DNA from 3 places in the Xenorhabdus ishibashii genome. Region 1 is predicted to be linked to each of the others. Evidence: riboswitches for the same ligand, from Rfam matches in the RefSeq annotation. Region 1 holds a riboswitch; each other region holds the start of a gene.
What was found. A riboswitch is a leader RNA that binds a small molecule or an ion and turns the genes downstream of it on or off. The one in region 1 is predicted to bind thiamine pyrophosphate.
Positions count from the first base shown of each region.

Region 2: another riboswitch for thiamine pyrophosphate. It lies ahead of thiC (phosphomethylpyrimidine synthase ThiC); the one in region 1 lies ahead of thiD (bifunctional hydroxymethylpyrimidine kinase/phosphomethylpyrimidine kinase).
Region 3: another riboswitch for thiamine pyrophosphate. It lies ahead of thiB (thiamine ABC transporter substrate binding subunit); the one in region 1 lies ahead of thiD (bifunctional hydroxymethylpyrimidine kinase/phosphomethylpyrimidine kinase).

Region 1 covers NZ_NJAK01000001.1:3,159,191-3,161,524, forward strand. Annotated here, with positions in the region: gene cspE (transcription antiterminator/RNA stability regulator CspE) at 714-923, shown strand; TPP riboswitch at 1,047-1,139, shown strand; gene thiD (bifunctional hydroxymethylpyrimidine kinase/phosphomethylpyrimidine kinase) at 1,181-1,981, shown strand; gene fbaB (class I fructose-bisphosphate aldolase) at 2,043-2,334, opposite strand, start outside.
Region 2 covers NZ_NJAK01000001.1:2,018,025-2,020,358, forward strand. Annotated here, with positions in the region: gene thiC (phosphomethylpyrimidine synthase ThiC) at 1-1,430, opposite strand, end outside; TPP riboswitch at 1,578-1,701, opposite strand; gene Xish_RS09570 (amidase) at 1,843-2,334, opposite strand, start outside.
Region 3 covers NZ_NJAK01000001.1:1,257,446-1,259,779, reverse strand. Annotated here, with positions in the region: gene thiP (thiamine/thiamine pyrophosphate ABC transporter permease ThiP) at 1-487, opposite strand, end outside; gene thiB (thiamine ABC transporter substrate binding subunit) at 463-1,476, opposite strand; TPP riboswitch at 1,610-1,714, opposite strand; gene rppH (RNA pyrophosphohydrolase) at 1,837-2,334, shown strand, end outside.

The DNA.
Region 1 (2,334 bases):
TTTTCCTTTATCATAGATAAAAGGGTTGTATCATATGATTATGAGTAAATAAATATCATTATCTGGTTAATTCCATTTTAATGAAATATTATTTCTATATTTTTTCTATAATTCAGAATGAGAGTGGCTATACTCTTTTTTGAAAATATAATTTTTTTAAACTTTCCCCCCTCCAATAGCATGCGCTTTCTTTATGGAATCAGTTGATCGTATAAAGATATCCTCAATATATTATAATTGAATGATATTTAATAAATGATAAACAAAAATTAAACTGGTTATATGTAAGGCGGTTATATTGTATGTTCAGAAATAATAAGGGGAATGAGATATAATTTTTATTTTTATCTGAAATTAATTTTTCATAACAATAACTTCCTGATCTACACCATAACAGATATGAAAAATAGTATTATGTATTACCTCTATTAAGGAGGTTTTTTGAGGTGGTTTTTTATTTTTACATTAATTCATGCAGTTATGTTATTTACAGATTGTTTAGAAGTTTCAAGCAGGAATAGAGATTCAGAATTTTAAATATGTGCGTTGGCTCCAGCACCTGAAAAAAATGGCTTGCGATTATATAAAGAGTATGTGATAAAACATATGGGTAAACGAAGTATTGTTCTGTTAAATAAATAATAGTAACTAATACTGGTTTGTTTGTTTTTATGCCAACAGGCTAATAAAGTGATTCAAAGGAAATTTTTGAAATGGCAAAAATCACTGGTACTGTGAAGTGGTTCAACGAGTCTAAAGGTTTTGGTTTTATTACTCCAGCTAATGGTAGCAAAGATGTATTTGTACATTTTTCTGCGATTACGAAAGATGGATTTAAAACATTGTCTGAAGGCCAACGAGTTGAGTTTGAAATTCAGGATGGCCCTAAAGGTCCTGCTGCTGCAAACGTCACAACTTTATAGTAACAAATTTAATTTGTCTGGTATCTGATTACTGGCTAAATATACTTATCGTTAGTTCAGTTTTAATATCTGACAATAACTTATTGCAAATATCACTCTATTAGGGTACTAATAGAGTGATTTTTATTTGACTCGGGGCGTTCTTTATTGAACTGAGAAGTACCCGTATTACCTGATCTGGATAATGCCAGCGTAGGGAAGTCATGGTATCCCTTGTTCCGATACCCGCTTTTCTTTAGCTGGTGACAGGAACCATTATAATGAGAATTAATTCACTCACTATCGCAGGAACCGATCCTAGCGGTGGTGCCGGCATTCAGGCCGATTTAAAAACCTTTTCTGCGCTTGGAGCTTATGGTACGACAGTTGTTACTGCATTGGTTGCACAAAATACACTGGGCGTACAATCAATTTATGAGCTTGATCCTCTTTTTGTTGCTGCTCAGCTAGAATCAGTGCTTTCAGATGTCAGGATAGACAGTGCCAAAATTGGGATGTTGTCAAATGCGGCTAATATCACTGTAGTAGCAGAGTCGTTACATCGTTATCCTATTCCCTACATTGTATTGGATACAGTTATGGTAGCGAAAAGTGGTGATCCTTTGCTATCACCGGAGGCTATTACCACAATGGTAGAGCAATTGCTGCCGATCGTCTCTTTGATTACTCCCAATTTGCCGGAGGCGGCAGCCATATTGAAATGTGATCTTGCTGATACCGAAAATGAAATGTTGCGACAGGGGAGAGCATTATGTTCAATGGGATGTCAGGCAGTGTTATTGAAAGGTGGGCATTTGAATAATGAGGAAAGCCCTGATTGGCTTTTTACCTCGGAAGGGGAGTGGCGTTTTACCGCTCCCAGAGTAAATACACGGCATACTCATGGGACAGGTTGTACTTTGTCGGCAGCACTTGCTGCATTGCGTCCGCGTTATTCTGATTGGCAAAGCACGCTGCCAGTTGCCAAAACATATTTACAAAATGCTCTGACACAGGCGGATAGTTTGCAAGTTGGTCATGGTGTTGGGCCGGTTCACCATTTTCATCAATGGTGGTGAATTCTTGCATAATGGGGATGCAGAGATCCCCATCTTGAAAGTAGTGAACCTAATAACTTGATTAGGCGATGGTAATTTTCTTATCGAGATAAACATCCTGTACGGAGTGGATTAACTCAACGCCTTCTTTCATCGATTTCTTGAACGCTTTGCGGCCAAGGATTAATCCCATCCCTCCGGCACGTTTATTGATAACGGCAGTGCGGACAGAATCACTTAAGTCATTGTTTCCAGAAGCCCCACCTGAATTGATTAATCCAGCGCGCCCCATATAACAGTTAGCAATTTGATAACGGACGAGATCAATCGGATGCTCAGTGGTCAAATTGCTATAGACGCGTTTGTCTGTGTGC
Region 2 (2,334 bases), 1.1 Mb from region 1:
TCGTGGCAATGCTCCAGCTCTTCCGTCATATTGCGGCGAATGAGTTGCATTGGGATATGCCCTGGCCCTTCAATCATGACTTGAACATCGTATTCCCATGCGATTTTAGTCAGTTCACCGAGGGTATGCAGTTCTGCAAATTGTGCTTCGTCATTAGCATCCTGAATTGAGCCGGGACGTAATCCATCCCCTAAAGAGAGGGATACGTCATAGGCCGCACAAATTTCACAGATTTCGCGGAAGTGAGTGTAGAGGAAATTTTCTTGATGATGGGAAAGGCACCATTTCGCCATAATTGAGCCGCCACGGGAAACAATGCCGGTCAGACGTTTGGCGGTCATTGGTACATAACGCAGCAGTACACCCGCATGAATAGTGAAATAATCCACGCCTTGCTCGGCTTGTTCCAGCAAGGTATCGCGGAACATCTCCCATGTCAGATTTTCTGCGATGCCGTTGACCTTTTCCAGTGCCTGATAAATCGGAACAGTCCCAATCGGAACTGGGCTATTGCGCAGTATCCATTCGCGGGTTTCGTGGATGTAGCGTCCGGTGGAGAGATCCATCACGGTATCTGCGCCCCAGCGGGTAGACCAAATCAGTTTTTCCACCTCTTCTTCAATAGAGGATGTGACGGAGGAGTTACCGATATTGGCATTCACTTTCACCAAAAAATTGCGGCCAATAATCATCGGCTCAGATTCAGGATGGTTAATGTTAGCGGGAATAATCGCACGACCGGCAGCAACTTCCTGACGGACAAACTCCGGTGTGATGTTTTCCGGTAAGTTGGCACCAAAACTTTGCCCTGCATGTTGCTGGCGCAAGATTTCACTGTGAATACGCTCACGCCCCATATTTTCGCGTAGTGCGATAAATTCCATTTCTGGTGTGATGATCCCTTGGCGTGCATAGTGTAACTGGGTAACCCGTTTGCCCGATTTGGCTTTTAGTGGATGCGGACGATGATGAAAGCGCAGGTGATCCAATCCGGCATCAGTAAGGCGCTGTTGCGTGAAATCGGAGCTGAGAACCGAAACAGGCTCGCTATCATTGCGTTCATCAATCCACGGTTGGCGGCGTTTAGGTAAGCCTTTCTCGACATCCAGTATGGCCGCCGGATCGCCGTAAGCGCCGGAAGTGTCATAAACGGGAACGGATTCGTTTTCCTCAAATTGGGGATTTTCTTTTGTGCCACCAATGAATGTGGGAGAAAGTTGGATCTCACGCATCGGCACTTGAATATCTTGACGTGAGCCTTCAAGGTAAATGCGCTTTGAATTGGGGAAAGTGATGCCTTGAACGGAATGAATAAATGCTTGAGCCGCGTCTCGCTGAGCCTTGCGTGGCCTTGCGGGATGGGCTTTTGGCGAAATATCCGCCGTTGGAATAACAGTATTCGAAATAACGATATCGTTGGACTTAGACATAGCAAATTCCTGACTGTGTTATCGCCTGTCTCATTGTTGATCAGGCTTAAGTTGAGAAAATTGCTTGTCTGGAGCTCGCAGGGAGTAATGGTTGATGCTGTTTGGGGTCTGTACATGTATTTGCATAAATGTACGATGACTGGCAGCGGGGTGATTACTCTTGTTCCCTTCGCGGGTATTAGCCCGATCAGGTTCTGCGGATCCCGAATTAACGGTCTCAGCCTGTGTTTACATGATGCAAGGTAAACACTAGGCACTCCGACAAGAAAACACCCCAGAGTATAAAGGGGATTATAAAAACTACAACCTAAAATTAGGGGCAGTCTCTATCGTAGTTTGCATTCCAAAACGCAGTGGCGATTTTCTTAATGACAAAGGGAACAGGTTTGATTTTTGTTTCCACAAAGATTCATCAAATAGGTGGATGAAGACTATGCCAATGAGTGACTTGCTGATAAGCCCAGCCAGCCTGTATCATCGTAACTTCATCAAAATGTGGAGCAACGATTTGGAATGCAATTGGTGTCCCAATTTTGGTTCGGCCACAAGGTAACGTGATCGTGGGGTGACCAGTAAAATTAAATGCGCTAGTGTAATATGACATATCGTTACCTTGTCCCAAAATGTCCATTACTTTATGAGTTAAGTCTGCAATTGCTATTACTGGTGAGAATATAACGTCCACCGATTCGAAAATACCGTTGATGCATCCTGTAAGGTTTGCTCTACGCGATCTCAATTTCTGATAGTCGAGAGCATTAACACTATGACCAAGATCTAATAGTTCCGCAATACCGGAGCCATATTGCTTCCTCATTAACGGAAAAGTTTTTTCATGTGCTACAGCAGCTTCAATCGAGCATATCGGATCCCAGTCTTGTGCGGCTTGAAGAGTGTCAGGCAT
Region 3 (2,334 bases), 1.9 Mb from region 1:
CCAGAGATTGCAGTAATAACCGTGTAGCCATTGGCATATTAAAGAAAATGTGTGCCAGCAAAATCCCTTGTAGACCATAAGGTGTAAAACGATATTCAACACCCATCCATTGGAAAATATTAGCCAGCCAGCCGGTCTGACCATAAACGGTGAGAATACCAAACAGGGCAACCAAAACAGGAAGAATCAATGTCATGGCGCATAAGCGCAGAAATAGTGTCTTGCCGGGAAAGTGGCGCCGGAAAAGTGCCCGTGCCAGAAAAATGGCGGGTGTTACCGATAAAACGGCAGATAGAAATGCCTGCCAGAAGGTGAATCGAATGACATGCCAGAGATAACTGTCATTCAATAGTTCCTGCCAATGGCTTTCAGGCGCATTGAACCACAGCGCCCCGAATGCTGACAGGGCAACCATAATTAACAGGCCGGAGGCAATAACCCCCGGCAATAACCAACCCGCGATTAACGGCTTACAGCGCTTTGCCATGTACGTATCCATTTTGTACGGTGTTTTGCCACATCATCTGCGTTGAATTGCAGCGATTTCTCAGGAATGGGAAGTTGTTTGAAAACGTCGTGCAAAGTGATATCAATGACAGGATACATCCATTGGGTTGTTGGAATGACTTGCTGAAATGCCGGAGAAAGCATGAAGTTCATAAACTTCTGTGCCAGTTCTGGCTGTTTACTTGAGGTCACTTGAGCGGCCACTTCAATCTGCAAGTAGTGTCCTTCCTTGAAGATAGCGGCGGCGTAGTTATCTTTTTTCTCCGCCATAATGTGATAGCCCGGTGATGTGGTATAGCTCAGCACCATATCACCTTCACCTTTCAGAAACAGGCCATAGGCTTCACTCCAACCTTTAGTGACGGTGAGTGTCTTTTTGGCAACTTTCTGCCACTCCTGAGCGGCTTTGTCGCCATAGAGTTCCTGCATCCAGAGCAGTAGCCCCAAGCCCGGCGTGCTGGTGCGTGGGTCTTGGTAAATAATCTTCCAATTCTGGTGGTTATTGATTAATTCATCCATACTTTTGGGGGGATGAGGCAGGGTATTTTTGTTGTAAATAAAGGCAAAATAACCGTAATCGTAAGGAATAAACGTCGTGTTGTGCCAAGTGATGGGTAATTTCAGTTTTGAGGTATCGACGTGACTTGGTGTGAATAACCCTGTTTGCTGAGCGGCTTGAATCAGGTTGTTATCTAAGCCCAGTATAATATCTGCTGGTGTTTTTTTACCTTCTATCCTTAAACGGTTCAGTAAGGATACGCCATCTTCCAACGCAACAAGTTTCAGTTCACAGCCACATTCCGCTTCAAAGGCTTTTTTGATGGCAGGCCCTGGCCCCCATTCAGACGCAAATGAATCATAAGTATAAACTGTCAGGGTAGGCTTTGCCTGACCTGTTTGAGCAAAGACACTGGCAGAAATAGATAGCATACTGATAGCAATAAAGCTGGAAAATAATTTCGTAAACACTTTGCTCTCCTATAGTTTCATATATCAATAATTAAAAATATTGATAATTATGTACATTAATTATTAATGTTTATTATTAGCAGATAGCAAAGGATCTGAGAAGATGCTAAATGAAAATGACATCGGTTATATCAATGATTAGCGTCTCAAATCCCTACGGCGGTACTAACCGGTTCAGGTTCGACGGGTCTGTTCTCAGCAGGACTGTTTTGCGACAGCCGCACCCCGTTGAGATGGCGGTATTGTAGAGACTTCGGTTACGTCTGCAAAGTCTAATCATAGAGGTTTAGGTTTACCGCTTGAGATGAGTGTGAAACAATTAGCTATCTTTTTAAATTTGTTATATCGAGAGGTAGTCTGGTGATCGATGATGATGGCTACCGCCCGAATGTAGGAATTGTAATTTGTAATCGCCAAGGGCAAGTTTTGTGGGCCCGCCGTTATGGGCAGCATTCCTGGCAGTTTCCTCAGGGGGGTATCAATCCAGGGGAATCACCAGAGCAAGCGATGTATCGCGAGTTGTTCGAAGAAGTTGGTTTAAGTCGCAAAGATGTACGGGTTCTCGCCTCAACCCGAAGTTGGTTGCGTTACAAATTACCCAAGCGTTTGGTGCGTTGGGATACAAAGCCTGTTTGTATCGGGCAGAAGCAACGTTGGTTTTTATTGCAGTTATTGTGTAATGAAGCGGATATTAATGTGCAGCGCAGTAAGATACCGGAGTTTGATGGTTGGCGTTGGGTTAGTTATTGGTATCCTGTCCGGCAGGTAGTTTCTTTTAAACGGGATGTATATCGCCGCGTGATGAAAGAGTTCTCTTCTATTGTGATGTCAACGCCGGAGCCTGCTTCATTATTGCAT